4 regions of the Kitasatospora sp. NPDC048540 genome follow, and region 4 is predicted to be linked to each of the others. Evidence: riboswitches for the same ligand, from Rfam matches in the RefSeq annotation. Region 4 holds a riboswitch; each other region holds the start of a gene.

Region 1 (7,239 bases), on a different contig from region 4:
TCCTACGCCCACCGCCCGATGCCCGTCGACCTCGGGGAGGTGTCCGCCCCCGGTGGGCCCCTGATGCCCTCGGTGCTGCCGTTCACCGGGACGGACTTCGAGCAGCCCTGGGCCGACTCGCAGGAACTGCTGCCCGCGCTCGCCCGGACCGAGGTGGACGAGGGCTTCAACGGCATCTTCTCGTTCACCACCGACGGCTTCCCCCTCCTGGGAGAGGCGCCCGAGCTGCGCGGCTTCTGGGTCGCCGAGGCGGTGTGGGTCACCCACTCCGCGGGTGTGGCGAAGGCGATGGCGCAGTGGCTGGTCGAGGGCACCCCGCGCACCGATCTGCACGAGTGCGATCTCAACCGCTTCGAGCCGGGGCAGCTCGCCCCCGCCTACGTGCACCGGCGCAGCTGCCAGAACTTCGCCGAGGTGTACGACATCATCCACCCGCTGCAGCCGATGGCGGAGCCGCGCCCGCTGCGGGTCGGCCCCTTCCACGCGCGTCAGCGGGAGCTGGGCGCCTTCTTCCTGGAGGCCTCCGGCTGGGAGCGGCCGCACTGGTACGCGGCCAACCGGGATCTGCCCGAGGTCGCCGGCATCCCCGGGCGCGGCGCCTGGGCCTCCCGCTACTGGTCCCCGATCGCGGGTGCCGAGGCCCTGGCCACCCGCGAGCGCGTCGCGATGTACGACATGACGGCGCTCAAACGCCTGGAGGTCACCGGCCCCGGCGCGCAGGCGTTCCTGCAGCGCCTCACGACCAATCAGCTCGAGCGACCGGTCGGCTCCGTCACCTACACCCTGCTGCTGGACGAGACCGGCGGCGTGCGCAGCGACCTCACGGTGGCCCGGCTCGGCCGGGGCCACGGTCTCGGGGAACGCTGGCAGATCGGCGCCAACGGCAACCTCGACCTCGACTGGCTCACCCGCCACCTCCCGCCGGACGGTTCGGTCCAGATCCGCGACATCACCGCCGGCACCTGCTGCATCGGCCTGTGGGGCCCGCTCGCCCGCGACCTGGTCCAGCCGCTCACCGACGCGGACTTCTCGCACGGGGGCTTCGGCTACTTCAAGGCGAAGCAGACGTACCTGGGCTGCGTCCCGGTCACCGCGATGCGGCTGTCCTACGTCGGCGAACTCGGCTGGGAGCTGTACACCACGGCCGACAACGGGCAGAAGCTCTGGGACACCCTGTGGGAGGCCGGTCAGCCGCTCGGCGTCGTCGCCGCCGGACGCAGCGCCTTCAACAGCCTGCGCCTGGAGAAGGGCTACCGCTCCTGGGGCACCGACCTGACCGCCGAGCACAATCCCTACGAGGCCGGGCTCGGCTTCGCCGTGCGCATGGACAAGGGGGACTTCCTCGGCCGCGACGCGCTGCTGGGGATGACCGAGGAGACGGCTCCGCGCAGGCTCGCGTGCCTCCTGTTGGACGATCCACACGCCGTCGTCATGGGCCGGGAACCGGTGTACGTGGACGGCGCTCCCGCGGGATACGTCACCAGCGCCGCATACGGGTACAGCGTCGGCGCCTCCATCGCCTACGCCTGGCTCCCGCGCGCCGCCGCAGCTCCCGGCCGGAGGGTGGAGGTGGAGTACTTCGGCCGGCGGCTGCCCGCCACCGTCACCGAGGAGCCGCTGTTCGACCCGAAGATGACCCGCATCCGCCGCTGACCCGGCGCGGCGCCCGCTCCGGTCGTGCGTTCCCCTGACGAAAGGCCTGCCGCTGTGACCACCGAGCTCCCGCCGAGCCTGATCCCCACTCTCCCGGGCTCCTCCTACACCGACCCGCAGATCTTCGCGCTGGAACAGGAGAAGATCTTCGAGCGGATGTGGTACTGCGCCGTACGCGCCAGCGACCTGGACAAGCCCGGCAGCTTCCGGACCGTGCAGGTCGGCCGGGAGAGCGTGCTGATCACCCGGTCCCGGGACGAGAGCGTCAAGGCGTTCCTCAACATCTGCCGCCACCGCGGCGCGCGGCTGTGCACCGAGGAGGAGGGCGAGGTCAGGCGCAGCTTCCGATGCCCCTACCACGCCTGGACCTACGGCCTGGACGGCCGGCTCGTCGCCGCACCCAACCTCACCAGCATGCCGGACGTCGACCGCACCACCTACGGCCTGGTCCCGGTGCACGTGCGCGAGTGGCTCGGCTACGTGTGGGTGTGCCTTGCCGACGAGCCGCCGTCCTTCGAGGCAGACGTGATCGGCGCGGCGACCGAGCGCCTGGGCACTCCCGAGGCGGTCGAGCGCTACCAGGCCGAGGGGCTCGCCGTCGGCCGCCGGATCCGCTACGAGGTGAAGGCCAACTGGAAGCTGATCGTCGAGAACTTCATGGAGTGCTACCACTGCGCCACCATCCACCCCGAACTGACCGAGGTGCTACCGGAGTTCGCCGGCGGCTACGCGGCGCAGTACTACGTCGGCCACGGCGCCGAGTTCGCCGAGGACGCCGAGGGCTTCACCGTCGACGGAAGTGCGGGCATGGACCGGATCCCGACCGTCTCCGCGGACCAGGACCGCAAGTACTACGCGATCACGGTCAAGCCGCAGGTGTTCATCAACCTGGTGCCCGACCACGTCATCGTGCACCGGATGTTCCCGCTCGCCGCCGACCACACCGTGGTGGAGTGCGACTGGCTCTTCGTCAGGGACGTGGTCGAGGCCGGCCGCGACACGTCCCGCTCGGTGGAGCTGTTCCACCGCGTCAACGTCCAGGACTTCGACGCCTGCGAGCGCTGCCAGCCCGCCATGGACTCGCGCGCCTACCGGACCGGCGGTGTGCTGGTGCCGAGCGAGCACCACATCGGCGCGTTCCACACCTGGGTCACCGACCGGCTCCGCGGGTGACAGCACCACGCGTGTCCCCACCGTCCCCTCCACCCGGCAGAAGGTTGTGCTCCATGGCTCAGCAGGTCAGAGGTGTCGTCGCCGCAGGCAGGGGCGAGGCGGTCAGGATCGAGACGGTGACCGTGCCCGACCCGGGCCCCGGTGAGGCGGTGGTCAAGGTCGAGGCCTGCGGCGTCTGCCACACCGACCTGCACTACCGGGACGGCGGGATCAGCGACGAGTTCCCCTTCCTGCTGGGCCACGAGGCCGCCGGGACCGTGGAGTCCGTGGGCGAGGGGGTGACCGAGGTCGCGCCCGGCGACTTCGTCATCCTGAACTGGCGTGCGGTGTGCGGACAGTGCCGCTCCTGCAGGCGCGGCCGCCCCTGGTACTGCTTCGACACCCGCAACGCCGGGCAGCGGATGACCCTGGCGGACGGCACCGAACTCACGCCGGCGCTCGGCATCGGCGCCTTCGCTGAGAAGACACTCGTCGCGGCGGGCCAGTGCACCAAGGTCGACCCCGCCGCCTCGCCCCTCGCCGCCGGACTGCTCGGCTGCGGCGTCATGGCCGGCCTCGGCGCCGCCGTCAACACCGGCGGGGTCTCCCGGGGGGACAGCGTCGCCGTCATCGGCTGCGGCGGAGTCGGCCACGCCGCCGTCATGGGCTCCCGGCTGGCAGGGGCCGCCCGGATCATCGCCGTCGACCTCGACGACCGCAAGCTCACCACCGCGCGCAGGCTCGGCGCCACCCACACCGTCAACTCCCGTGAGCGCGACGCCGTGGCAGCCATCCGCGAGCTCACCGGCGGCAGCGGCGCCGACGTCGTCATCGAGGCCGTCGGCCGCCCGGAGACCTACCGGCAGGCCTTCCACGCGCGCGACCTCGCCGGCACCGTCGTCCTGGTCGGCGTGCCCACCAGCGAGATGACCCTGGAACTGCCGCTGCTGGACGTCTTCGGCCGGGGCGGCGCGCTCAAGTCCTCCTGGTACGGCGACTGCCTGCCCTCGCGGGACTTCCCCATGCTGATCGACCTCTACCTCCAGGGGCGCCTGGACCTCGATGCCTTCGTCACCGAGACCATCCCGCCGACCGACGTCGAGGCCGCCTTCGCCCGCATGCACAACGGCGATGTGCTGCGCTCGGTGGTGGTCTTCTGACGAGCACGGCGCCCCGCCCGGGGTGAGGCCCGCCGGCCGGCGCCCAGTGGCCGACGGCGTGAACGCCGGTCAGGCCGGCGCGATCGGTGGCTGCGCGGCGAGCGCCGCCACCAGCGCGGGCCGTGAGGTCACCACCAGCGGGTGCCCGAGACGGCCGGCCTCGGCCCTGGGCAGGTTGCGGACGTCCTCGCCGGCGTCGACGTTCCCGAGACCGCCGGCCAGGAGGAACCGCCGGCCGAGGGTGAGCGGGTGCGGAGTCTCACCATGTGGGCGATCGGGTGACATTCGGGCCCCGGGCCGGGGGAGTGGGCATAGGCTGACCGGTGCAGCTGGTTCGCCCCGTCCGCCAGGCGGGGTGTCGTAAGAGGGAACCCGGTGGGAATCCGGGACTGCCCCGCAGCGGTGAGTGGGAACGACCGCCGTCATACGCACTGGGCCCGGGAGGGTCTGGGAAGCGACGGCCAGTAGGTGCCCGCCCTTCACAGGGTGGGTGTGCCCGCGAGTCCGAAGACCTGCCCGCTGCCCGCCCGCGATCGATCCGCGGGCGGCCACCCGGTGACCTCGAGGGCGGGTCGGCGACCACAACAGGCGGAGCAGGCACGCGCACGCGCGGGCCGCCGCCCTGTTCGTCATCCCTTCGCGCTCCCGTCCCGTCCCCGGGTACCTGAGGACACAGACTCGCGAAGGAGAGTCCCTTGACAGCGAAGTCCGCAGCCGCGGCCACCCGCGCCACCGTGTACGGCTACCCCCGCCAGGGCCGGGACCGGGAACTCAAGAAGGCCGTCGAGGGCTACTGGAAGGGCACCGTCACCGCCGACGCCCTCCGGGACACCGCGGCCGGCCTGCGCCGGGCGAACTGGGAGCAGCTCGCCGACGCGGGCGTACGGGAGGTCCCCACCGGCGACTTCTCGCTCTACGACCACGTGCTGGACACCACCCTCGCCGTCGGCGCGATCCCGGCCCGCCACCGCGCGGCGGTCGACGCCGACCCGCTGGACGGCTACTTCGCCATGGCGCGCGGCACCCAGGACGTCGCGCCCCTGGAGATGACCAAGTGGTTCGACACCAACTACCACTACCTGGTGCCCGAACTCGGGCCCGACACCGCCTTCACCGCCGACTCCGCCAAGGCCGTCGCGGAGCTGGGCGAGGCGCTCGCCGCCGGCCACGAGGCCCGCCCGGTGCTGGTCGGCCCGGTGACCTACCTGCTGCTCGCCAAGCCCGCCCCGGGCGTCGCCGCCGACTTCCTGCCGATCACCCTGCTCGACCGGCTGCTGCCCGTCTACGCCGAGCTGCTGGCCGACCTGCGCGCCGCCGGCGCCGAGTGGGTGCAACTGGACGAGCCCGCGCTGGTGCAGGACCGCACCCCGGCCGAACTGAACGCCGCCGCCCGCGCCTACCGCGAGCTCGGAGCCCGCACCGACCGGCCGAAGCTGCTGGTCGCCAGCTACTTCGACCGCCTCGGCGAGGCCCTGCCGGTGCTGGCCAAGGCCCCGGTCGAAGGCCTGGCACTGGACTTCACCGGACCGGCCGCCGGCAACCTGGACGACCTCGCCGCGGTCGGCGGACTGCCCGGCAAGCGCCTGGTCGCGGGCGTGGTGGACGGCCGCAACGTCTGGATCAACGACCTGGAGAAGTCACTCGCCACCCTGGCCACCCTGCTCGGCCTCGCCGGCACCGTCGACGTCGCCACGTCCTGCTCGCTGCTGCACGTCCCGCTGGACGCCGACGCCGAGCGCGACATCGACCCGCAGATCCTGCGCTGGCTCGCCTTCGCCGAGCAGAAGGCGCAGGAGGTCGCGCTGCTGGCCCGCGGCCTGCGCGAGGGCACCGGCGCGATCACCGCCGACCTGGCCGCGAACCGGGCCGACCTCGCCTCCCGCGCCACCTCCCCGATCACCCGTGACCCGGCGGTCCGCGCCCGCGCCGCCGCCACCACCGCCGAGGACGCCCGCCGCGCCCAGGCGTACCCGGAGCGCACCGCGGCCCAGCGCGCCCGGCTCGGACTGCCGCTGCTGCCGACCACCACCATCGGCTCCTTCCCGCAGACCTCCGAACTGCGCCGCGCCCGAGCCGACCTGACGGCCGGCCGGATCGACGCCGGCGCCTACCGGGAGCGGATGGAGGCCGAGGTCCGCGAGGTGATCGCCTTCCAGGAGCAGGCCGGCCTGGACGTCCTGGTGCACGGCGAGCCCGAGCGCAACGACATGGTCCAGTACTTCGCCGAACAGCTCACCGGCTACCTCGCCACCCGGCAGGGCTGGGTGCAGTCCTACGGCACCCGGTACGTGCGGCCGCCGGTGCTGGCCGGAGACATCTCCCGCCCGCACCCCATGACGGTCGACTGGTTCCGCTACGCGCAGAGCCTCACCGACCGTCCGGTCAAGGGCATGCTCACCGGCCCGGTCACCATGCTCGCCTGGTCCTTCGTCCGCGACGACCAGCCGCTCGCCGACACCGCCCGCCAGGTCGCCCTCGCCCTGCGCGACGAGGTGAACGACCTGGAGGCCGCGGGGGCGGCCGTCGTTCAGGTCGACGAGCCCGCCCTGCGCGAGACACTGCCGCTGCGCGCCGCGGACCGCCCGGCCTACCTCGACTGGGCCACCGGGTCGTTCCGCCTGGCCACTTCCGGGGTGCGGGCCGACACCCAGATCCACACCCACATGTGCTACGCCGAGTTCGGCGCGATCATGACCGCGATCGACGAGCTCGACGCGGACGTGATCTCGCTCGAGGCCACCCGTTCGCACATGGAGGTCGCCGGAGAGCTGGCCCGGGCCGGCTACCCGCGCGAGGTCGGGCCCGGCGTCTGGGACATCCACTCCCCGCGGGTGCCCGGCACCGACGAGGCCCTCGAGCTGCTGCGGGCCGGGCTCGCCGCGATCCCCGCCGAGCGGCTGTGGGTCAACCCCGACTGCGGCCTGAAGACCCGCGGTTGGACCGAGACCCGGGCCTCGCTGGACAGCCTGGTCGGCGCCGCCCGCAAGCTGCGGGAGGAACTCGCCGGCTGACGGCCGGCGGGGACCGCCGGGGCGGGCGCGGAAGGTGTTCCGCGCCCGCCCCGGAAGCCGTACCGGGCTCCCGAATCCCGGTGGAGGCGGCGGGCGGACACCGTTACTGTCGACCGCCATGCGACTTCTCGTACTTGGCGGCACCTCGTTCGTGGGCCGGGCGATCGTTGACGACGCGCTGCGGCAGGGGGTCGAGGTGACCCTGTTCGGCCGGGGCAGAACCGGCGTGGACCTGTTCCCGGGCGTGCCCCGGCTGATCGGTG
Region 2 (7,239 bases), on a different contig from region 4:
TCGATCTGCGGTTCGCGGCAGGTGCCGCGCACGGCCGAGACGGCGGAGGCCGCGTGCGGGACCGGCGACAGCGGACCGGCGCCGACGGCGACCCCGACCCGGCGCTCGTCGAGGCCGCGCTTGAGCAGCTCGAGCAGCTCGCTGTCGGGAACCGGGCCGTCCACCAGGTGCAGGAACGAGAGCAGCTGCGGGGCCTGGTCGACGGCCTGGCCCGCCAGCACCGCGAACACGCCGCGCATGGCGGCGGGCGGCACGGGGGCGAGCAGCGTCCAGGCGTCGAACAGCGCGGACCAGCCGCGGACCACCGCCTCGTCGTCGTGCTCCCAGGCGTGCAGCCGCCAGCCGGGTCCGGCGCCGCTGTCGCGGAGCTCGACCAGGCCGATCTGCAGCGCCTGCCCCCAGGCCTTGGCGGCGGCGCCGACGGTCATGGCGAGGGCCAGCCCGGCCGCCCTGGCGTCGTCGGGCAGCAGCTCGCCGCGCTTGTCGACCTCGCCGAGCTCTCCGGCCCAGCGGGCGACCCGGACCGCGTCGGCGAGCATCCGCCGGGCGAGCGGGGCCAGCTCCGCGGGCGCGGGGAAGCCGTCGGGTACGGGTACCCGGCCCCGCCCGGGCTTGGGCTGGGGGGTACGGCGGCGGGCTGCGGCGGGGCTGCCCTGGATTGCGCTGTCGGCTCGGCGGGCCGTGCCTGGCAGACGGGTCACCGTCGCACCGGTACGGATCGTCGGCGGGAGCGGGGCATCACGGTCGCGCGGGTTCCGAGACGTCACGCCGTGCAGTCTTCCCCTTGTACGGGCGTTCTGTCACATCGGCTGCGGCGCGTCTTTGCGGGGGGCGGCCCCTCGGCGGCCCCGGATGCGGGCAAGGGCCCGCAAACCGGGCCGAGGTGACCGCCGTAAGCGCCCCGTACACGACAACAAGCCGAGGTCCGACCGGCCGGGAGTGGCCGGTTTCAGATCAGCGGGGTGAGCCAGCGCCGCAGGTGCTCCAGATAGCGGTCCGGGTCGGCGTTCCACAGCGCGGCGTGCTCGGCACCCGGCACCCCGTACAGGCTGACCAGCTGTTCCCGGCGGCCGGCGAGCCGTTCGGCAGCCGCCCACGGGGCGATCTCGTCGGAGCGGCTGTGCATCAGCAGGACCGGCACCTGGAGGTCCCGGCCGTCCGCGAGGCGTGCGAAATCGGCCAGGTCGACGCCGGAGCGCCCCTGGGCCGCCAGGGCGCCCAGTTCGGCCACCGCGGCCGGTGCCCCGGAGCGCGCCGCACCCCGCCGCGCGGTGGCCGGCCAGTCCAGCACCGGGGAGTCCAGCACCAGCCCGGCCACCGACCCGCGCCAGTCCGAGCGGACCGCCGTCTGCATCGCGATCGTCGCCCCGAGCGACCAGCCGTACAGCACCACCCGGCCCGCACCGGAGGCCAGCGCCGTGTGGACCGCCGCGTCCACGTCGCGCCACTCCGTCTCGCCGAAGTGCCCGAGCCCGTCCGGCGAGGGCGGCGCGCCCTCGTCACCGCGGTACGTGACGGTCAGCGTCGGCACCCGCAGCGAGCGCAGCAGCGGCAGCACCGGCAGCACCTGGGTGCGGTCGGCTCCCGGGCCGTGCACCAGGACCACCCAGGTCCCGCGGACCGCGGGGACGTACCAGGCGGGCAGCTCGCCGATCTCGGCGTTCACGGAGGAGTCGACGTACTCGATGCCCAGCGCGGTGAGCGGGTCACCGACGTAGACCCGGGGCGTCAGCCGCACCTCGGTGCCGGCGGTGAGGGTGCCGCCGTCGGCCCGCTCCAGGCGCCGGGTGACGGTCTGCACATCGGTGCGCAGCACGTCGCCGACCACGGCGTGACCGCCGTCCCCCCACTCCAGGGCGTACCGGCCGGGCCGGACCGAGGCGGTGGTGCGGGTCAGCGTGACCTGGCCGGGGCCGAGCGCGTGCACCCGCAGCGAGGTGCCCCCGCCGCCGTCGGCGGGCTTCAGCACCCGGTCGGAGACCTTGCGGCCGAGCAGCAGGACCGCGGTCCCGGTCCCGACGACGGCGGCTGCCACGACGGCGGCGGTTTGCCAGCGCATTGTGCTCCCCGGTGTGCTGATCGCGGACCGAAATCGATGCGCTCCCAGTCCACCGTCCGGCCCCGGCCCGGGCCACCGGGCGGGGCCGTTCGAGGGGCTGCGGGCCGGGCCGCCGGGGCGGCGCCCGTCAGATCGGGAGTTCGGTGCGGTGCCGGGACAGCAGTTCCCAGAACCGCGGCGTCGGCAGCTGCCGCGGCTGCTCCTCGGCGGCCGGGGCGGCCGCACCCCAGTGCATCGGCACCTGGTACTCGCCCTGCAGCTCGGCCAGTACCAGCGCCAGCACCTCCTGGTCCACCGGCACCAGGCGGGCCACCGGCTTCAGCTGGCCCTGCCACCGGCCCTGCACCACCTGCCGCAGCCGCTGGTCGAGGTCGTCCTGGTGACCGGTGATCCACACCAGGGTGCGCAGCCCGAGTCCGAGCACCCGGGCCAGCGCCCTGGTCTGCTCCGCGTCACCTGCCCAGCGGCCGGTCAGCTCCGCCTTCGCATAGCTCTGCGGGGTGACCCCGATCTGCCGGGCCGCCTGCTCCTGGCCGAGCTCGCGGGCCACCCGGAAGTCCCGCAGGCTCGCCGGGCGGGCGCCCATCAGCTGCGCCGGCGGACACCACAGGGCACGCGCCAACGCGATGAACTCCTCCTCGGAGGGCCGGACGGCACCGCTCTCCCACCCGATCACATGGGCCGGCAGCAGCCGTACCCCGTGGGCGGCCATGCCCTCGGCCACCTGGTCCGGCGTCAGACCGAGACCGGCGCGGTGGGCCCGGGCGGCCGCCGGGGAGAACGGCACCGGGGTGGGGGCGGGCTGTCTTCGTCGCATGGGACCGAAGCTAGGGCCGGGGCCGCCGCCCCCTGTAGCCGCTGAACGCACGAACCCCCGTTGGACAGATCCACAGTGGACTGGTCGAACCGACAACCGTCCGCCCCGCAGGCGCCCGGCTACTCGGAGGTAGAGACGGCTGACGCCGCGGGTGCCCGCTCCGTAGGAGAGGTGCGCGGGAGCGCGGGCCGGCGGCCGCCTCCGGTCGCGGCCGGGGCCAGGGTCACAGCCCGGGCCGCGGGCCCGGTGAGCTGGGGTGATGACGTGTGATCAAGCCCTCCGGCGGTCTTGTTGACTCCCGGACGAAGCGCGTGATGGGATCCTTGCGCCATACGGAGGCAAGCAGAGGAAGCCGGTGCGAGTCCGGCGCGGTCCCGCCACTGTCACCGGTCGGCGCCCCCGCAGCGGCGGGCGGTCGCCAGGCCGGGAGCCAGGAGACTCTCACCACCGTTCGTCGATCCAGGGCGCGGACCCTGAGTGAGGACACCTAGCCATGCAGGCTGCCCAGGACCGAGCCACGCCCGCCACGCCGTGCGCCGACTGACCCCCGCCCTGCCCTGGCTGCTGGGCGCCGTCGCCGGCTACCTGGCCGACGCCCGGTACGGCGACCCCCGGCGCGGGCACCCGGTCGCCCTGTTCGGCTCGGCCGCCGGCCGGCTGGAACGGGCCGTCTGGCGCGACCACCGGGCCGTCGGCGCCGCCTACACCGCCACCTGCGTGGGCACCGTCGCAGCCGGCGCGGTCCTCACCGAACGCACGCTGGGGCGTTCGGCCGCCGGCCGCACCGCGCTGGCCGCCGCCGCCACCTGGACCGTCCTCGGCGGCACCTCCCTCACCCGCGAGGCCCGCACCATCGCCGCCTCCCTCCGGGCAGGCGACCTGACGGCGGCCCGGGAACGGCTGCCGCACCTGTGCGGCCGCGACCCGAGCGCCCTGGACGAGCAGCAACTCGCCCGCGCGGTCGTCGAGTCGGTGGCCGAGAACACCGCCGACGCGGTGGTCAACGCACTCACCTGGGGCGCCCTCGCCGGGACGCCCGGACTGCTCGCCTTCCGGGCCGTCAACACCCTCGACGCCATGGTCGGGCACCGCTCGGCCCGCCACCGGCGCTTCGGCTGGGCCTCCGCCCGGCTGGACGACGTGGCCGGCTGGCCCGGCGCCCGGCTGACCGCGCTGCTGACCGTCGCCGCGGCGCCGCACCCGCGGACCGCCTGGCAGGTCTGGCGACGGGACGGCTCCGCCCACCCCAGCCCCAACGCGGGCCAGGCCGAGTCGGCGTTCGCGGGCGCCCTCGGCGTACGGCTCGGGGGCACGCTGCATTACGGGACGCGGGTCGAGCACCGGCCGGTGCTCGGCGCGGAGCTCCGCCCGGTGGCGGCCGACGACATCGAACGGGCCTGCCTCCTCTCCCGCCGCGTCGGCACCCTGGCCCTGGCCACCACCGTCCTCGCCCGCACCGCCTGGACCCTGACCCGCCGCCACCCCCGGGGCACCCGATGAACCGATCACGCTGGGCACCCCCCAGGGGCTCTACCCCACAGAGCTGGGCACCCCCCAGGGGCGCTACCCCACAGAGCTGGGCACCCCCCAGGGGCGCGGGGAACTGCGCGAAGTCGGAAGGCGCCGCGCCGCACCTCCCGCAGCGCGCAGTTCCCCGCGCCCCTGAAAGGACGCACCCCCGAGGCACGAAGACCGACGTGACCGCGCCGCACCTCCCGCAGCGCGCAGTTCCCCGCGCCCCTGAAAAGACGCACCCCCGAGACACGCCCGGAGGGCCGGCCGGGGGCCCGATGACGACTGAGGAATGGTGTGGGCGTGGCTAAGGCGCTGCTGGTGGCCGGTACGACGTCGGATGCCGGGAAGAGTGTGGTGACGGCGGGGATCTGCCGGTGGCTGGCCCGGCAGGGGGTGCGGGTGGCTCCGTTCAAGGCGCAGAACATGTCGCTGAACTCGTTCGTGACCGCCGACGGCGCCGAGATCGGCCGGGCACAGGCGATGCAGGCGGCCGCCGCCCGGGTGGACCCGGAGGCGGCGATGAACCCGGTGCTGCTCAAGCCCGGGGCCAACGGCCGCAGCCAGGTCGTCCTGCTCGGCCGGGCCGTCGCCGAGGTCGGCGCCCTGGACTACCGCGACCGCAAGCCCGTCCTGCTGGAACGGGCACTGGCGTGCCTGGCGGATCTGCGCAGCCGGTACGAGGTGGTGGTGTGCGAGGGCGCCGGGTCGCCCGCCGAGATCAATCTGCGCGACCGGGACATCGCCAACATGGGGCTGGCCACCGCCGCCGGCCTGCCGACCGTGGTGGTCGGGGACATCGACCGCGGCGGGGTGTTCGCCGCGATGTACGGGACGCTGGCGCTGCTGTCGGCCGAGGACCAGCGGCACGTGGCGGGCTGGTTCGTCAACAAGTTCCGCGGTGACGCGCGGCTGCTGGAGCCCGGGCTGGCGATGCTGCGCGAGCTGACCGGCCGTCCGGTGCTGGGCACGCTGCCGATGCTGTCCGGGCTGTGGCTGGACGCCGAGGACTCGCTGGACCTGACCACCGTGGTGGCGCAGGGCGCGGCGGTCGGGCCGGTCGGGGCGGACGTGCTGCGGGTCGCCGTGCTGCGTTTCCCGCGGCTGTCGAACTTCACCGACCTCGACGCGCTGGCCCAGGAACCGGGGGTGCTGGTGCGCTGGGCGACCCGCCCGGAGGAGCTGGCCGACGCCGATCTGGTGGTGCTGCCCGGTACCCGGTCGACCGTCGCCGACCTGGCGTGGCTGCGCGAGCGCGGGCTGGAGGCCCCGGTCCGGGCCCGGGTCGCGGCCGGGCTGCCGGTGCTCGGGGTGTGCGGCGGGTTCCAGATGCTGACCCGGGAGATCACCGACGAGGTGGAGTCCGGGGCCGGTACGGTCGCCGCGCTCGGGCTGCTGCCCGCCCGGGTGGTGTTCGGCGCGGAGAAGGTGCTGGCCCGGCCGGTCGGCGTGGCGTTCGGGGAGCCGGTCGAGGGGTACGAGATCCACCACGGGGTGGCCGAGGTGGAGGGCGGCGAGGCGTTCGTCACCGACGGGCACGAACGGGCGCTGGACGGCTGCCGGGTGGGCCCGGTCTGGGGCACCACCTGGCACGGGGTGCTGGAGAACGACGGGTTCCGGCGGGCGCTGCTGCGCGAGGTGGCGGCGCTGGCGGGGCGGGCGTTCGTTCCCGCGCCGGACACGTCGTTCGCCGCCGCCCGCGAGGAACGGCTGGACCGGCTGGGGGATCTGATCGAGGAGCATGCCGACACCGACGCGCTGTGGAAGCTGATCGAGAACGGGGTACCCGCCGAGGGCGCACTGCCCTTCGTACCGCCCGGTGCGCCGTGAACCGCGACACCGTGAACCGCGACACCGTGAACCACGGCACCGTGACAAGTCTGGAGAGTGGCACGAGAGATGAGTGACGTCCGATACCCGTTCACCGCGATCGTCGGCATGGCCGACCTGCGGCTCGGGCTGCTGCTCAACGCCGTCTCCCCGGCGGTCGGCGGGGTGCTGGTGCGCGGCGAGAAGGGCACCGCCAAGTCGACGATGGTGCGGGCCCTGGCCGGGCTGCTGCCGTCGATCGCGACCGTGGACGGCTGCCGGTTCGCCTGCGACCCGGCGGCCGTGGACCCGCAGTGCCCGGACGCTCCGCACGGCCTGCCGGGCACCGCGCTGCGCCCGGCGCACCTGGTGGAGCTGCCGGTCGGCGTCTCGGAGGACCGGATCGTCGGTTCGCTGGACCTGGAGCGGGCACTGGCCGAAGGTGTCAAGGCGTACGAGCCCGGGCTGCTGGCCAAGGCGCACCGCGGGGTGCTGTACATCGACGAGGTGAACCTGCTCCAGGACCACCTGGTGGACCTGCTGCTGGACGCCGCGGCGATGGGCCGCTCGTACGTCGAGCGGGAGGGGGTGTCGGTCCGGCACGCCGCGCGGTTCCTGCTGGTCGGGACGATGAACCCGGAGGAGGGCGAGCTGCGTCCGCAGCTGCTGGACCGGTTCGGGCTGACGGTGGAGATCGCCGCCACCCGGGACGCGGCCGAGCGGGCCGAGGTGGTGCGCCGGCGGCTCGCGTACGACGCCGATCCGGCGGCCTTCGCCGGCCGGTTCGCGGACGAGGAGCGGGAGCTGGCCGGACGGATCTCCGCCGCCCGCGCACTGCTGCCCGGGGTGGAGCTGGGCGACGCGGCGCTGCGTCAGATCACCGCGGTCTGCGCCGCCTTCGAGGTGGACGGCCTGCGGGCGGACATCGTGATGGCGCGCACCGCCGTCGCGCTGGCCGCCTGGGACGGGCGGACCGAGGTGCGGGAGGAGGACGTCCGCAAGGCCGCGCAGCTGGCCCTGCCGCACCGGCGCCGGCGCAACC
Region 3 (7,239 bases), on a different contig from region 4:
AGGATGGCCTGCTCGGTGGCGGCCGGGTCCGAGTCGGTGGTCCCCTCGTCGGGGCCGAAGCCGCCGTCCTTGTTCTGGCGGGCGGCGAGCCAGGACTTGGCGGCGGCCTGCTCGGCGGTGCGGCCGGTGGCCTTGAGCCCCTGGGCCGCGCCCGCGGTGCTGGCGGTGTCGCCGCCGGGGGCACCGGCGTACGGGAGGTAGGAGCCGTCGGCCTGCTGGCTCGCGGCGAGCCGGTCGGCGGCCTTCTGCGCGGTCGGGTCGGCGCTGCCGGCCTTGCGCAGGGCCAGTACGGTGAGCGCCGTGTTGGACGGGTCGGATTCGCAGTTCTCGCCGGGCACGATCATGGCGCCGGCGATGCCGCCGTCGGCGCACCGCAGGGCGTCGAACCGCGCGAGCGTGGCGGCGGGCGGGGTGACGTCGCCGCGCAGCAGGGCGATCACGCCGAGGGCCTGCACCCAGGGCGAGGCGGCGCCGAGGAAGTCGCCCGCGGCGGTGCACTTGCCGTCCTCGCCGGCCGCGGTGCAGACGTGGTCGGTCAGCGCGGCGAGCAGGTCGTGGCCGCCGAACGCGCGGGGGTTGCCGCCGGTGCTCTCGGCGACGAGGGCGAGCAGGGCGGCGGCGCGGGAGCCGGGCCTGCCGTTCGGGCCGTCGGGGAGGAGGAAGGCGTCGGTGTGCGCCTCCAGGAAGGCGACGACCTTGCGCAGGGCCGGGTCCTGGGTGCCGGCCGCGGCGAGGGCGAGGGCCGTGAGCGAGGTGCGGGGGTAGTCGGGGCCCTCGAAGGCCCAGTTCTCCATGTGGTCGCCGTGGACGAGCTGCCCGGCGAGCCAGGCTGCCGCGGCCGCGGGGTCGCCGGTGGCGGGCGGCGCGACGGTCGGGCTAGTGGAGGCGGATGCCGAGGCCGAGGCCGATGCGGCGTCGGACGGTGAGGGGCTAGCGGCGTTCTTCGCCCGGACCGAGTCCGGGGTGAAGGCGGGCACGCCGCTGCTGCCGCCGACGTCGGTGCCGCCGTACACCCAGGCCTCGACCTCGCCCGGCTTCGGCTTCTGGGTGCCGGCGCCGAACTGGCTGTAGGACCAGGTGTCCTGGCCGGGCTCGGCGGTCCAGTACGACCAGTACGCCGTCGCCTGCGGGGTGTTGACGCAGGGTTCCTCGGCGGGGGTCGGGTACTGGACGCCGTTGCCGAAAGTGCCGCTGCCGAGGCGGCAGATGAAGGCGGGTCCGTCGTGTTCGGTTCCGGTGGTGGTGAACCCGGCGTTGTGCAGCAGGTTCATGCTGGTGGTGGGGTGGGCGTCGCAGCCGCGCACCACGCTGCCGCCCCAGTGGGTGAAGTCGACGGCGACCACGGCGCCGGTGGTGGCCGTGCACTCCTCGATCGGGTCGGCGGCGGCACGGTCGGGGTGGCCGATCATCACGGCGCCGCCCGCGGTGATCGCGATGGCGGTGGCGAGCAGGAGGGAGGCCGGACCCCGGCCTCTGTGCCCCGTACGCGTGCTGCTGACCCTCACCGGCGACTCCCTGATCGGTCGAGGCGGGGTAACGACGGCGCAGCCGACCGGGTCCCGGGCAGGGGAGCCGATCCGGACCGCGTCGTAGTCCGCGACGACGCACGTGTTGCTGACCAAGCCCCTCGGCGCAGGCATTCCGGCTCACCCGCCGCTCGGCGACGGGTCCACGGTTGCGGGTCAGCGCCGGAATCGGACCGGCTTCCCCTGACTGCCGAGGGTAAAAAACCGGTTCATCAGACCATGCGGCCGAGCGGGGAGTCAACGAGGCGTCATGTCGCCTTCCCCACCTCCTGACCACCCGTGAGGTGCGGTAGCGTCCCCGGTGGCCGTGTGGGGGAACCCGGTGCGAATCCGGGGCTGACGCGCAGCGGTGTGGGGCGGATCGACGCCCCGAGCCCGAATGCCCGCCCGGCCGCGCACCACGAGCGAGAGCCAGCCCACGCGATCCGGGCGGCGGCCGCCCCAGCTGTCGTGCTCCCCCGCGGGGACACCGGACCGGCGCGGGTCGACGCCCCCACCCAAGGAGCCCGACCGTGCCCCTCCGCCCCTCCTCCGTCACCGTCGTCGCCCTGGCGGCCGGCGCCCTGCTGGTGTCCGCCGTCCCGGCCGGCGCCACCGCCTCCCCGGCCCAGATCGCCACCTCCAGGAGCACCGGCGTCACCTACCTCAAGTCGCTGCAGGGCTCGGACGGCAGCTACGTCACCGGCGGCGGGCTGTCCGACGAGTGGGCGTTCAGCGCCCTCGCGGCCGCCGGGACGGCCGCCGTCGACGTCACCCCCGGCGGCGACACCACCAAGAACGCCCGCACCGTCTACCGCAACCAGCTCGCCGCGGCCTCCTGGCCCAGCGCCTCGCCCGTCGTCACCGACTACGAACGCGCCGTCCTCAACGCCTACGCGGCCGGTATCGACCCGGCCCGGGCCGGCCCGGGCCGCAACCTGATCGCCGACCTCGCCGCGTACTGGCAGAGCGCCGAACCCGGCTACTACGGCCCGTCCGCCAACTTCAACGGCACCGTCTTCGGCCTGCTCGCGCTCGGCGGAGCCCGCACCCAGGCGGGGGCCCAGCGCGTGCCGCAGGCCCTGATCGACGCCACCGTGACCGCGGTGCGCGCCAACCAGCACAACGACGGCGGCTGGAACTACGGCAAGGCCGCCGGCAACCCGACCGCGCTCGCCCAGGGCAGCGACATCGACATGACCGGCGCCGCGATGGCCTCACTGTGCAGCAGCGGCGTGCCCGGCACCGACGCGGCGATCGTCGCCGCCAAGAACTTCCTCAAGGGCAAACTCGTCCCCTCCGGCGCCTTCAACTCCATGTTCGGCGCCAACACCGACTCCAACGGCTGGGCCGTCTCCGGCCTCAACGCCTGCGGCATCAACCCCCAGGGCGCCGACTTCACCAGCGGCAGCGGCAAGACCCCGATCGACTTCCTGATCGCCCAGCAGTTCAAGCCCGGCGGCGGCTTCAAGTACCTGCCCACCGACACCGCGCCCTCCGCCTACGCCTCCGTGGACGGGCTGCGCGCCGTCGCGGGCGCCGGTTTCACCGCCGCCCCGCCCACGCCGGTCACCGCAGGCACCCCGACCTGGGCCGCCACCGGAGCCTTCACCGCCGGGACGGCCGCCCGCCTCGCGCTGATCGTCGACAACGGCACCGCCGGCGCACTGAAGGTCTGCGCCGTCACCGTCACCCCGACCGGCGCCACCACCACGCTGGGCGCCGTCCTTGACGCCGCCGCCACCGCGACCCCGAGCGGCTGCGTCACCTCGGTCACCCCGCCCACCGGCAGCGGTACCGTCACCGCGGTCAACTCAACCGCCAACAGCGGTGGTTCGTCCTGGAAGGTGAGCCTGGACGGTGCCGCTGCCACCGCCGCGACCCGGGCGACGGTCATCAACATCGGCGACACCGTCTCGCTGCGCTACGGCAGTTGAGCATCCGCCAGCTCGTAGGTCCGGCGGCAGCCGGGCCGGGGGTACGCGTGGTCGGGCACCGGACCGCGTGCCCGGCGCGCGCGGTCGGCCTCCGCGCCCTCGCGTACCGCGGCGTGCACCGCGCGGGCGACCCGCGCGCCCCACGGCGAGCGCGGCCCGCCGAACGGCTCCGCGCTCTCCCCGGGACGGGCGCGCCGTACCGCGACGCACACCGCGTCCGAGGGCGTCCCCGAGCAGTCGTACCCGGCGTCCAGCAGCGCCTGCACCTTCGCCTCGGTGGCGGTGGCCAGCAGGTTCACCAGACCGGCATCGGACACCGCCACCGGGACGACCGCCAGGATGTTGATGGTCCCGGGCCCGTGGGCGGCCGCCGGCTCCGGCGCGGCGGCCCAACTCGGCACGCCGATCCCCGCGGTGACTACCGCGATGGCCCCGGCGTCGCAGGCCCAGGTCACCGCGTCCACCTGGGCGGCCGTCATCAGGCCGGCCCCGGGACCGGTCAGCCCGTGGGCGGTGGCCAGCTCCGCCAGGTGCCGGTCCGGATCCATCCGGCCGTACCCCGGCCGGACCTGGGCGTTGACCACCCACTCCCGGTCGCCCAGGCCACCGCCGAGCACCGCGCTGCTGACCATCCGCCAGCCCGGCCCGGCCCGCCACACCAGCAGGTGCCGGCAGGCACCGTCCTCCACCCGGCACGACCGTTCGAGCACCAGGCCCCCGCCGTGCCCGGCCCGCGCCGGACGGAGACCGGCCTGCTGCTGCGTCGGTGCCACGAAACGGTCCGCCTTCACCTCGGGCGATCCCCGGCACCCGGCGGGCGCCACCGGCGGCCGAGCACCCGAGCCTCCGGCAGCTCCCGGGATCGAGGCCCCGAGACTACCGAGGGCCGCTCTGTCCGACGGCGGGCGGACGGAGGATCATCACCACCCGGGGGCGGCTCGCCACCCGGGTTCACGGAGCAAGGGGGAGGGGTTTCGGATGAACTGGTTCAGGTGGGCGGCGGGCGGCTACGTCGCCCTGGTCGGGACACTGGCCGCGTTGGGCGGGATCCGCGAGGACGCGGCGTTCCACCTCGCGGCGGTGGTCCTGACGCTGCCGGTCGGCGTCGCCGCGCTGGTCGGTGTCTACGTCCTGCGCGGGGCGCTGACAGGACTCGGCGGACTGTTCGCCGCCACGACGCAGCCCGACGGAACGGACGCGTCCTGGCTGGTCACGGCGGCCACGGTCGGCAACACCGCACTCTTCACCGGCGCGGCGCTCGTCACGGTCCTGCTCGCCGACCGCGCACTGCGCCGCCGGCTGCGCCACCGCCGGGCAGCCGCCGTCTGCTGACCGGCTCGCCCTGCCGCGGTGGCCACGCCCCCTGTCAGGCGAGGCTCCCGGCCTCGCGTACGACCAGGTCGGCTCAGGAGGGCGGCGTGGTCGGGTAGGGCAGGCTGACGGCCGGCGGCAGCGGGTGGCAGCCGTCCCAGGAAGGTATCTGCCCCGGGGGACAGGAGGTCGGCGGGACCGGAAGGGTGAGGGCCGGCCGGGGCGGCGGGGCGGTGGTCCGGGGCGCACCGGTGGACGGCCGGGCGGTGGGCGCGCCGGTGCGGGCGGGCGGCGTCGTACGCGAGGTGGCGGCCGGGTCGGCCGTCGTGCGCTCCGCCGTCGGCGCCGTCGCGGCAGCCTGCGCGCTCTCGGGGGAGGGCGGGGACGACGGCGCCTGAGAGGGCGGCAGCTCGGTCGGGGCCGGGCTCGTCGAAGGCACCGCGGCGCCGGGCGAGGGCCCGGTCCCGGCCCCCGTCCGGACGGGCTCGACCGTGGCCCGCAGCAGCAGCCCACCGCCACCGGCCAGCCCCAGCACGCACAGCCCGGCCGCCGCCCCGAGGAGGGTCTTCCGGCGCCGGGTCATGCCCGTGCTGCCCGTGCTGCTGCCGGCGGAGTCGTCGCCGCTGTCGTGCATCCGGGTCGCCGCCTTGTCCGATCTTCGTTCCGGTCGGGCCACATGCTAGCCCCGTGCCCGGAGCCTGCTCACTGCCGTCCGCTCACCGCTGCCCGCTCACCGCCCCCGGACGGTCCTGCTCTCCGCCCGAACGGTGGTGGGACCAGCCCCACCACCCGCCCACCGCAGAGCCCCACCCGTCGATCCCGCCGCGGACCCCGACGGCGCGACGTGATAGCCATGTGGGCGTGAGACTCTTCAGACCGCCCGTGGCAGCGGCAGTCCTGGCACTCGAGGTCCTCGCCGCCGCGTTCGTGCAGGTGGGGTTCGCGTCCTTCGCCGCTCTCGACTGCGACCAGGCTCGGGAGGATGGGCAGCCCTCGTGCGCCGCGGACGGGCTGTACCTCGGTCTCTGGCTCCTGGTGGTGACGTTCAGCCTTGTCGTCGTCCGGCTGTGGTTCCGCTACGAGCGGGCGCCGCGCCGCAGGGTCAGGGTGCTGATGGCGTGGGTGGTCCTCGTCCAGATCGCGGTGGTCGGAACGCTCTTCGACCCGGTGGCGCAGCCTGTCGGCGGCGAGTGGATCGAGGGAGCGGCCGTCCTGGCGGGCTGCGCCTACACCGCGACGACGGCGCTGCTCACGATGGTGTCTCCCGCTCCGTCCGCCGGGGCAGCGGGCTGAAATCGAGTGCGGGGCCTCCCCGGTGGTGCCGTAGCATCCGGACGGCCACACGCACAGTTGTTCACGGGGGAGTACGGGATTTGTTCAAGGGATCGACGGCGGTGCCGTCCGGGGTGGCCTCGCGTGCGGTCGGCGCGTCCGTGCTGGTGGTGTCGGGCGCCCTGGTGCTCGGCTCCTGCTCGCTCGCGGGGCCGCTCGGCGGAGGGCCGGGGGCACCGAGCGAGCCCGCCCGCGTCGAGTCCCGGGCGGACGCGTTGACCCGGGTGGAGCGGGTCCAGGACCACGTGCGCGAGCTGACGGGCCTCGAGCGGAACCTGTGGATCAAGATCATCGCCTACGAGAAGTGCCCGGGGCGGGGGATGGGTATCGCCGGTGAGGGCGAGCCGTACCGGCTGAGCTCGGCGATCCAGTTGGAGACCACCGACGACCGGCGCCCCGAGGTGCTCCGGGCGCTGCGGGAGAGGCTCGCCGGCGAGGGCTTCAAGATCACAGCGGCCGAGTCCGGTTCGGCTGCCCGGTCCGCCTCGCCCACCTCCGACTTCGAGGCCGTCAACGAGTCCGACCGCTACACCGTCTCCCTGATGGGCGGGGCGAAGCCCGGCCAGGGCGTGGGCGTCGTCGTCACCCTGCCCTGCCAGGCCCCGCCCACCGGGGCGGCCTCGCCCGCTCCGGCGACCACCGCCTGAGGCCGGTACGGCAGTCCGGGCGTCGGCGCGGCGGCAGTTCGGGCGTCGGCGCGGTGCGCCCGCGGTCTACGTGGGATCCGTGGAGCCCCGCCGGTCCTCCACGTGGACGACACGCAGGGCGGTGCCGTCCTGATGGCGCTTGGAGCGTCCGTACAGACCGACGGCCACGTCCTCCGGGCTCGTCGGCTCGTCCGGCGCGACGTAGGTGAGGACGTCGGGGTGGTGGCCGGTCACCACCCACCCGTCGGCGTCCTCGACGTCGATCACCCCGAAGTCGCCTGCCGAAGAGCCGGCGTGGACGGGGCCGAACTCCCGGAGGATCCCGGTCGCCTGCTCGGCGAGGTCGCCGTCGGGTGCGGTCAGTACGACGCAGGTGCCGTGTTCGAACAGCGCCCACGACTTGCGGGGACCGGTGAGAAGGCGCTGCCAGACCTCTATGAGCATCTCGGTGTTCACGGCGGTCATCCTGCCGCACGGCACTGACACACCGATCGCCGATGGGCTCCG
Region 4 (7,239 bases):
CTGGAGCTTGCGGACCAGGTGCAGGCAGGCGTCGATGCCGGAGGCGGTGCCGGCCGCGGTGATCACCGGGTCCTCGTCGACGTAGAGCACGTCGGGCTCGACGGTGGTGAGCGGGAAGCGTTCGGCGAGCAGGTCGGAGTGGCGCCAGTGGGTGGTGCAGCGGCGGCCGTCGAGCAGGCCGGCCGCGCCGAGCAGGAAGGTTCCGTTGCAGATCGACAGCACCCGGGCGCCGCGCGCCACGGCGGCCCGCAGGGCCTCGATCAGCGGGGCCGGGTACTCGTCCCGGATTCCGGTGGCGGCGGCGATCACCAGGTCGGCCCCGGCGATCCGCTCCACGCCGTGGGGGACGTCCACGCTGAAGCCGGCGTGGGTGCGCAGTGGTCCGGGGCGGGCCGAGGCCAGCGCGAAGTCGTAGACCGGCAGGCCGTCGTCGCTGCGGTCGAGGCCGAAGACCTCGCAGGCGACGCCCAGTTCGAAGGGGTGGATCTCCTCCAGCACCACGGTGACGACGTTGCTCAGCATGGTCCCAGGATGCCGGTGGCAGCTTTTCGAGGCAAGTGGTCTTTTCTGCCACTCGTGGCCGCGCCCGGGTGTCGCGAGAGTGGAGGACATGGACTCTTCGGCATCGATGGGCGTGCTCGCCCTGGCCGCCGCGGTCGGGGGCTTCGGCCTGCTCGGCCTGCTGGTCGGCCGCGACCTGGAACGCACCTCCCGGCACGGCCGGGACAACTGGCACCGCCCCGGCGGCTACCCGGCCGACCCCGGCGGGCCGGACCGGCTGCACGGCGCCGCGGCGGGCGCGGGCGCCGCGACCACCAGCCCGCCCCCGGCCGCGCCGCCGTTCACCACCCGGCTCGCCACCACCCTGGCTGCCGCCGCCGACCGCGGCCCCGGCAGACTGGTGGCATGGACACCGCCCCCGACCTCGTCATCCGCCGGGCCCTCCCCGAGGACCTGGACGCCGCCGGAGCCCTCTCGGTCGAGGTCTACGTCGGCGAGGGCTACAGCCGCCCGGACGGGCCCTATCCCGAGCTCCTGCGGGACACCCGGCGCCGCGCCGAGGAGGCCGAGCTCCTCGTCGCCGTCGACCCGGCCGGCGGAGCCGTGCTCGGCAGTGTGACCTTCGCCCCGGGCGGCAATCCGTGGGCCGACATCGCGGCGCCGCACGAGGGCGAGATCCGGATGCTGGCGGTGGCCCGGGCGGCCCGCGGCCGGGGCGCCGGGAGCGCGCTGGTACGGGCCGCGATGGCCCGCAGCCGGGAGCTGGGGCTGACCGGGATGGCGTTCTCCACCCGTCCGGCGATGACCGCGGCACACCGCGTCTACGAACGGCTGGGGTTCCGGCGGAGCCCCGAGCGGGACTGGGAGCCGGCCCCCGGCATTGATGTGATCGTCTATTCGATCACATTCTGACGGCTCACCCCGTGGCGCAACGCAGTCGAGCGACCACGACACGCGGCACTACATCTGGTGGCGCATCCTGACCCCGCCCACAACATGTATGCTCGCTCTCGCTGTCGACGCAGGGGAACCCGGTGGGAGTCCGGGACTGCCCCGCAACGGTGAGCGGGCTTCGCAACACCCTGACCCGCGAGTCCGAGACCTGCCGACGGCGTGCCACACGGCTTCCCCGCAGATGCCTTGCAGCACCGCAGTACTTGTCCGGGCCTCGCGGGTGGGCCGGGGTGGGACCACGCACGCCTGGTGATTCGGCGTGCCGCTCCGCCCTGCCTGAAACGGTCCGGCCGATCTCGTCCGCCGCCGCCACAGGAGAGAGTGCGCCTTGACCGTCGCCGCCTCAGTCGCCCTGCCGTCCCAGGGTTCCTCCCCCAGCCTCCGGCCGGGTGGTGCCACCACCACCGCCGACGCTGATCCCGGTGCCGCGCTGCTGCGCCTGCTCACCGACCGCAGCGCCGACCTTCCTCAGGTGGACCCCGGCCACGTCGCCGCCGCCGCGCTGCGCGGCCGCCACGCCGGCTCCGACTTCGCGGAGCTGCGTGGACTGGCCGTGGAGGCCGCCGCGTCGATGATCGCCGAGGACCCGCAGTACTCCAAGCTCGCCGCCCGGCTGCTGGCGCTGGAGATCTCGGACGAGGCCGTCGGCCAGGGCGCCGTGTCGTTCGCCGCCTCGATCGCCGTCGGCCACGCCGAGGGCCTGATCGGCGACACCACCGCGGACTTCGTGGCCAAGCACGCGGACGCCTTCGACGCCCTGATCGACGAGCGCGGCGACGACCGCTTCGAGTACTTCGGCCTGCGCACCGTGCAGTCCCGCTACCTGCTGCGCCACCCGATCACCCGCAAGGTGATCGAGACCCCGCAGCACTTCCTGCTCCGGGTGGCGGCGGGCCTCGCCGTGGGCGACGGCGAGCAGGCGGTGCGCGAGGTCGCGGAGCTGTACGCGCTGATGAGCGCGCTCTCCTACCTGCCGTCCTCGCCGACCCTGTTCAACTCCGGCACCAAGCACCCGCAGATGTCCAGCTGCTACCTGCTGGACTCGCCGCTGGACAACCTGGACTCGATCTACTCGCGCTACGCGCAGATCGCCCGGCTGTCCAAGCACGCCGGCGGCATCGGCCTGTCCTACAGCCGGATCCGCTCGCGCGGCAGCCTGATCCGGGGCACCAACGGCAAGTCCAACGGCATCGTGCCGTTCCTGCGCACCCTGGACTCCTCGGTCGCCGCGGTCAACCAGGGCGGCCGGCGCAAGGGCGCCGCCTGTGTCTACCTGGAGACCTGGCACGCCGACATCGAGGAGTTCCTGGAGCTCCGCGACAACACCGGCGAGGAGGCCCGCCGGACCCACAACCTGAACCTGGCGCACTGGATCCCGGACGAGTTCATGCGCCGGGTGAACGCCAACGCCGACTGGTCGCTGTTCTCCCCGGCCGACGTGCCCGAGCTGGTCGACCTGTGGGGCGCCGACTTCGACGAGGCGTACCTGAAGGCCGAGCAGGCCGGCAAGGCCGTGCGCACCATCCCCGCGCAGACCCTGTACGCCCGGATGATGCGCACCCTGGCGCAGACCGGCAACGGCTGGATGACCTTCAAGGACGCCTCCAACCGCGCCGCCAACCAGACCGCGCTGCCCGGCCGCACGGTGCACTCCTCCAACCTGTGCACCGAGATCCTGGAGGTCACCGACGACTCCGAGACCGCGGTCTGCAACCTGGGCTCGGTCAACCTCGGTGCCCACGTGGCCGACGGCGCCACCGTCGCCGACCTCACGGGCGCGATGGACTGGGACCGGCTGGACGCCACCGTGCGCACCGCCGTGACCTTCCTCGACCGGGTCATCGACATCAACTTCTACCCGACCCCCGAGGCCGGGAACTCCAACTCGCGCTGGCGCCCGGTGGGCCTGGGCGTGATGGGCCTGCAGGACGTCTTCTTCAAGCTGCGGATCGACTTCGACTCGGCCGAGGCCAAGCAGCTGTCGACGCTGATCGCCGAGCGCATCATGCTGACCGCCTACGAGCGCTCCAGCGAGCTGGCCGAGGAGTTCGGGCAGCACAGCGCGTACGGCGAGACCCGCGCCGCCCGCGGCCAGCTGCACATCGACCACTTCGACACCGCCCCGCAGTGGACCGAGCGCTGGGACGCGCTGCGCGCGAAGATCGCCACCACCGGCCTGCGCAACTCGCTGCTGCTGGCCATCGCGCCGACCGCCACCATCGCCTCGATCGCCGGCGTGTACGAGTGCATCGAGCCGCAGGTCTCCAACCTGTTCAAGCGCGAGACGCTGTCCGGCGAGTTCCTCCAGGTCAACCCGTACCTGGTGCGTGAGCTCAAGGAGCTCGGCGTCTGGGACCAGCAGACCCGCGACTCGCTGCGCGAGTCCAACGGCTCGGTCCAGGACCTGGGCTGGCTGCCCGCCGAGGTGCGCTCGCTGTACCGCACCGCCTGGGAGCTGCCGCAGCGCGCCCTGATCGACCTGGCCGCCGCCCGGCAGCCGTACATCGACCAGAGCCAGTCGCTGAACCTCTTCATGGCGGCGCCGACCATCGGCAAGCTCTCCTCGATGTACGCCTACGCGTGGAAGGTCGGTCTGAAGACCACCTACTACCTGCGTTCGCGCCCGGCCACCCGGATCGCCCAGGCCGCGTCCGGCGCCGCCCGCACCGCCGCCCCGGTGCCGGTGCCCACCCCGACCCTGACCCCGGAGGAGGCGGCGGCCCTCGCCTGCTCCCTGGAGAACCCCGAGTCCTGCGAGGCCTGCCAGTGAGTTCCGCCGATCGCGAGAAGATGCTGCTCGACCCCGGGTTCGAGCTGACCCTGCGTCCGATGCGCTACCCGTCGTTCTACGACCGGTACCGGGACGCGATCAAGAACACCTGGACCGTGGAGGAGGTGGACCTGCACTCCGACGTCGCCGACCTCGCCAAGCTGAGCGAGGGCGAGCGGCACATGATCGGCCGGCTGGTCGCCTTCTTCGCCACCGGTGACTCGATCGTCGCCAACAACGTGGTGCTGAGCCTCTACAAGCACATCAACTCCCCCGAGGCCCGGCTCTACCTGTCCCGGCAGCTGTTCGAGGAGGCCGTGCACGTCCAGTTCTACCTGACGCTGCTCGACACCTACCTGCCCGATCCCGAGGACCGGGCGGCGGCCTTCGACGCGGTGGAGAACATCCCCTCCATCCACCAGAAGGCGCAGTTCTGCTTCAAGTACATGAACGCCGTCGACCACCTGGACTCGCTGCAGTCCAAGGACGACCGCCGCGCGTTCCTGCTGAACCTGATCTGCTTCGCGGCCTGCGTCGAGGGCCTGTTCTTCTACGGCGCCTTCGCCTACGTGTACTGGTTCCGCAGCCGCGGCCTGCTGCACGGCCTGGCCACCGGCACCAACTGGGTGTTCCGGGACGAGTCCATGCACATGGACTTCGCCTTCTCGGTGGTGGACACGGTCCGCGAGGAGGAGCCCGACCTCTTCGACGACGAGATGGCCAAGCAGGTCACCGAGATGCTGGAGGAGGCCGTCGAGGCCGAGCTCCAGTTCGCCCGCGACCTCTGCGGCGAGGGCCTGCCCGGGATGAACACCGAGTCCATGCGCGAGTACCTGCAGGCCGTCGCCGACCAGCGGCTCGCCCGCCTCGGCATGCCGGTTCGCTACGGCTCCAGCAACCCGTTCGGGTTCATGGAGCTGCAGAACGTGCAGGAGCTGACCAACTTCTTCGAGCGCCGGGTCTCGGCGTACCAGGTCGCGGTCGAGGGCTCGGTCGCCTTCGACGACGACTTCTAGCCAGCACGCGCGAGGGCCGGCCCGGGGTCATCCCCGGGCCGGCCCTTGCGCGTTGCCGGTCCGTCAGGCGTTCGGCACGGTGGCGTAGCGGGCGGTGCCCTCCGCCATCTGCTTCAGGGCGTCCTTGCGATCGCGCTTGGAGAGCCGGTCGATGTACAGGTACCCGTACAGGTGGTCGGTCTCGTGCTGCAGGCAGCGGGCGAAGAAGCCGGTGCCCTCGACCCGGATCGGGTTGCCGTCCTTGTCCTGGCCGGTGACCGCCGCGTAGTCCGGGCGGGCCAGGTCCATGTAGGCGGTGGGCACCGACAGGCAGCCCTCGGGCGAGTCGTCGAGGACCCGGCGGCCGGCCGGGAGCTCCTCCAGCACCGGGTTGATCACGTGGCCGATGTGGCGCACGCCCTCGTCGTCCGGGCAGTCGTAGACGAAGACCTTGAGGTCCACGCCGATCTGGTTGGCCGCCAGGCCGACGCCCTGGGCCGCCTCCATCGAGACGAACATGTCGTCGATCAGCGCGGAGAGTTCGGCGTCGAACGAGGTGACGTCCTGGCACTCGCGGTGCAGGACGGGGTTGCCGACCACGGTGATCGGCCGGGCGGTGCCCTTGGAGAGGTCGGGCACCTCCCCGATCACCTGCTGGGCCGCGGGCTCGTCGTGGTCGTGGCCGTGCTCGTGGTCGTGCTCGTGGTCGTGCTGGTCCGCCATGGTCGCTTCCGCTTTCGTGGATCTACCGGATGTACCGCTCAAGGGTACGGCCCCCCGATCCCGGCCGGTCCTTACTCCGCGAAGCCCGCACGGAGCCTCAGCAGACCTCTTCCAGATCCCGGTAGGCCCGGGTGGCGGGGGAGGCGGCCACCCAGCGCTCCAGCAGGATCCGCACCAGCGCGGTGGGCGCGGCGATCCCGCACTCCCGCTCCGCCAGCCAGGCGGTGCCGGTGCTGCCCTGGCTGAGGTGGCTCAGGTGGCCGGGGTGGAAGGCGTCGCCGTCGTCGTGCGGGTCGTGGTGCACGGTCCGGCCGTCATCGATCGCCATCCGGCTCTCCGAGCAGGCCCGGCACAGCAGCCGCACCGAGGATGTCCAGTCCTCGGCCGCGTACCCCGCGTCCGACACCAGGCGCTCCAGGGCGTCCCGGTCACCCGCGGTGGCGGCCTGCAGCAGCACCACATGGGTCGGCACCGGGGAGGGCGCCCACAGCTCGATCTCGTCGAAGACCGGGTACGCCACCGAATCCGCGACCCGCTCGCCGTTCGGGGCGCCGTCGTGCAGCACCACCTCGCCCCAGCGGCGGCCGGAGGACGGCAGCGGGATGGACAGCACCTCGATCCGGGCCGGGTCCAGCCGGCGGCCCCAGACCACCTCGGACTCGCCGTCCGGGGACAGCCGCACCGGGGTGGTACCCAGGTCCAGCTCGATCGTCGCGGCGGCGGCCGCGGCGGGGGCGCCGGGCAGCTTCAGGCCGTACGCCTGCCAGGCGCGGCGGGCCAGCGGCCAGTCCTGCAGGGCGGTGGCGGTGATGCCGAGGTTCCACCAGTCCGGGGCGCCCTGGCCGCGGTCCAGCAGGGCGACGGCCCGCAGGCCCGCGGTGCGCGACTGCTCCCAGTCACGGCGGAACTTGTGCAGCAGGGCCAGGTTGAACCAGGAGTCGGAGAGCCACGGTTCGAGGTCCGCGGCCATCACCAGCAGGGCCCCGGCGTCCTCGTACCGGCCGTCGCCGATCAGCGTGAAGGCCCGGTCGGTCGTCTGCCGCCAGGTGGCAGACGGCCGGTGCCGTGTGCGGTGGAAGATCCTCACGTTCGTCCCTTGCCGTCCGTCGTCACCGGGTCGCCCCGCCTCGGGTGTTCCCGCCACGACCGCATCCAACCACGGCACCCGTGACACGCGCTCCCCGCGCGGTCGTTCAGTTGGCCGCACGGCCGTCACCCACCGTCGCCGCCGGTCCCCCGCCACCCACTCTGACCAGCGCGTCCAGCACCACCGGGTCGTAGGCGCGGCCGCGTTCC

What was found. A riboswitch is a leader RNA that binds a small molecule or an ion and turns the genes downstream of it on or off. The one in region 4 is predicted to bind cobalamin.
Region 1: linked by a shared signal. The riboswitch ahead of metE (5-methyltetrahydropteroyltriglutamate--homocysteine S-methyltransferase) and the one ahead of AB0D08_RS13405 (ribonucleoside-diphosphate reductase subunit alpha) in region 4 are both predicted to bind cobalamin.
Region 2: linked by a shared signal. The riboswitch ahead of AB0D08_RS35025 (cobalamin biosynthesis protein) and the one ahead of AB0D08_RS13405 (ribonucleoside-diphosphate reductase subunit alpha) in region 4 are both predicted to bind cobalamin.
Region 3: linked by a shared signal. The riboswitch ahead of AB0D08_RS35390 (prenyltransferase/squalene oxidase repeat-containing protein) and the one ahead of AB0D08_RS13405 (ribonucleoside-diphosphate reductase subunit alpha) in region 4 are both predicted to bind cobalamin.

Annotation. Positions count from the first base shown of each region.
Region 1 covers NZ_JBEZIR010000164.1:7,005-14,243, forward strand. Annotated here, with positions in the region: gene AB0D08_RS36685 (FAD-dependent oxidoreductase) at 1-1,653, shown strand, start outside; gene AB0D08_RS36690 (aromatic ring-hydroxylating dioxygenase subunit alpha) at 1,708-2,826, shown strand; gene AB0D08_RS36695 (S-(hydroxymethyl)mycothiol dehydrogenase) at 2,880-3,965, shown strand; gene AB0D08_RS36700 (hypothetical protein) at 4,035-4,250, opposite strand; cobalamin riboswitch at 4,327-4,479, shown strand; gene metE (5-methyltetrahydropteroyltriglutamate--homocysteine S-methyltransferase) at 4,661-6,976, shown strand; gene AB0D08_RS36710 (NAD-dependent epimerase/dehydratase family protein) at 7,095-7,239, shown strand, end outside.
Region 2 covers NZ_JBEZIR010000143.1:2,848-10,086, forward strand. Annotated here, with positions in the region: gene AB0D08_RS35010 (hypothetical protein) at 1-701, opposite strand, end outside; gene AB0D08_RS35015 (alpha/beta hydrolase) at 950-2,059, opposite strand; gene AB0D08_RS35020 (helix-turn-helix transcriptional regulator) at 2,187-2,876, opposite strand; cobalamin riboswitch at 3,175-3,337, shown strand; gene AB0D08_RS35025 (cobalamin biosynthesis protein) at 3,429-4,376, shown strand; gene AB0D08_RS35030 (cobyric acid synthase) at 4,692-6,218, shown strand; gene AB0D08_RS35035 (putative cobaltochelatase) at 6,288-7,239, shown strand, end outside.
Region 3 covers NZ_JBEZIR010000147.1:3,966-11,204, reverse strand. Annotated here, with positions in the region: gene AB0D08_RS35390 (prenyltransferase/squalene oxidase repeat-containing protein) at 1-1,505, opposite strand, end outside; cobalamin riboswitch at 1,614-1,756, opposite strand; cobalamin riboswitch at 1,839-1,911, shown strand; gene AB0D08_RS35385 (hypothetical protein) at 2,039-3,442, shown strand; gene AB0D08_RS35380 (adenosylcobinamide amidohydrolase) at 3,430-4,155, opposite strand; gene AB0D08_RS35375 (hypothetical protein) at 4,421-4,774, shown strand; gene AB0D08_RS35370 (hypothetical protein) at 4,848-5,387, opposite strand; gene AB0D08_RS35365 (hypothetical protein) at 5,636-6,046, shown strand; gene AB0D08_RS35360 (hypothetical protein) at 6,127-6,732, shown strand; gene AB0D08_RS35355 (hypothetical protein) at 6,799-7,197, opposite strand.
Region 4 covers NZ_JBEZIR010000026.1:59,841-67,079, reverse strand. Annotated here, with positions in the region: gene AB0D08_RS13415 (helix-turn-helix domain-containing protein) at 1-522, opposite strand, end outside; gene AB0D08_RS13410 (GNAT family N-acetyltransferase) at 907-1,413, shown strand; cobalamin riboswitch at 1,490-1,626, shown strand; gene AB0D08_RS13405 (ribonucleoside-diphosphate reductase subunit alpha) at 1,886-4,225, shown strand; gene AB0D08_RS13400 (ribonucleotide-diphosphate reductase subunit beta) at 4,246-5,241, shown strand; gene def (peptide deformylase) at 5,305-5,943, opposite strand; gene AB0D08_RS13390 (tetratricopeptide repeat domain-containing protein) at 6,041-7,030, opposite strand; gene AB0D08_RS13385 (HD domain-containing phosphohydrolase) at 7,137-7,239, opposite strand, start outside.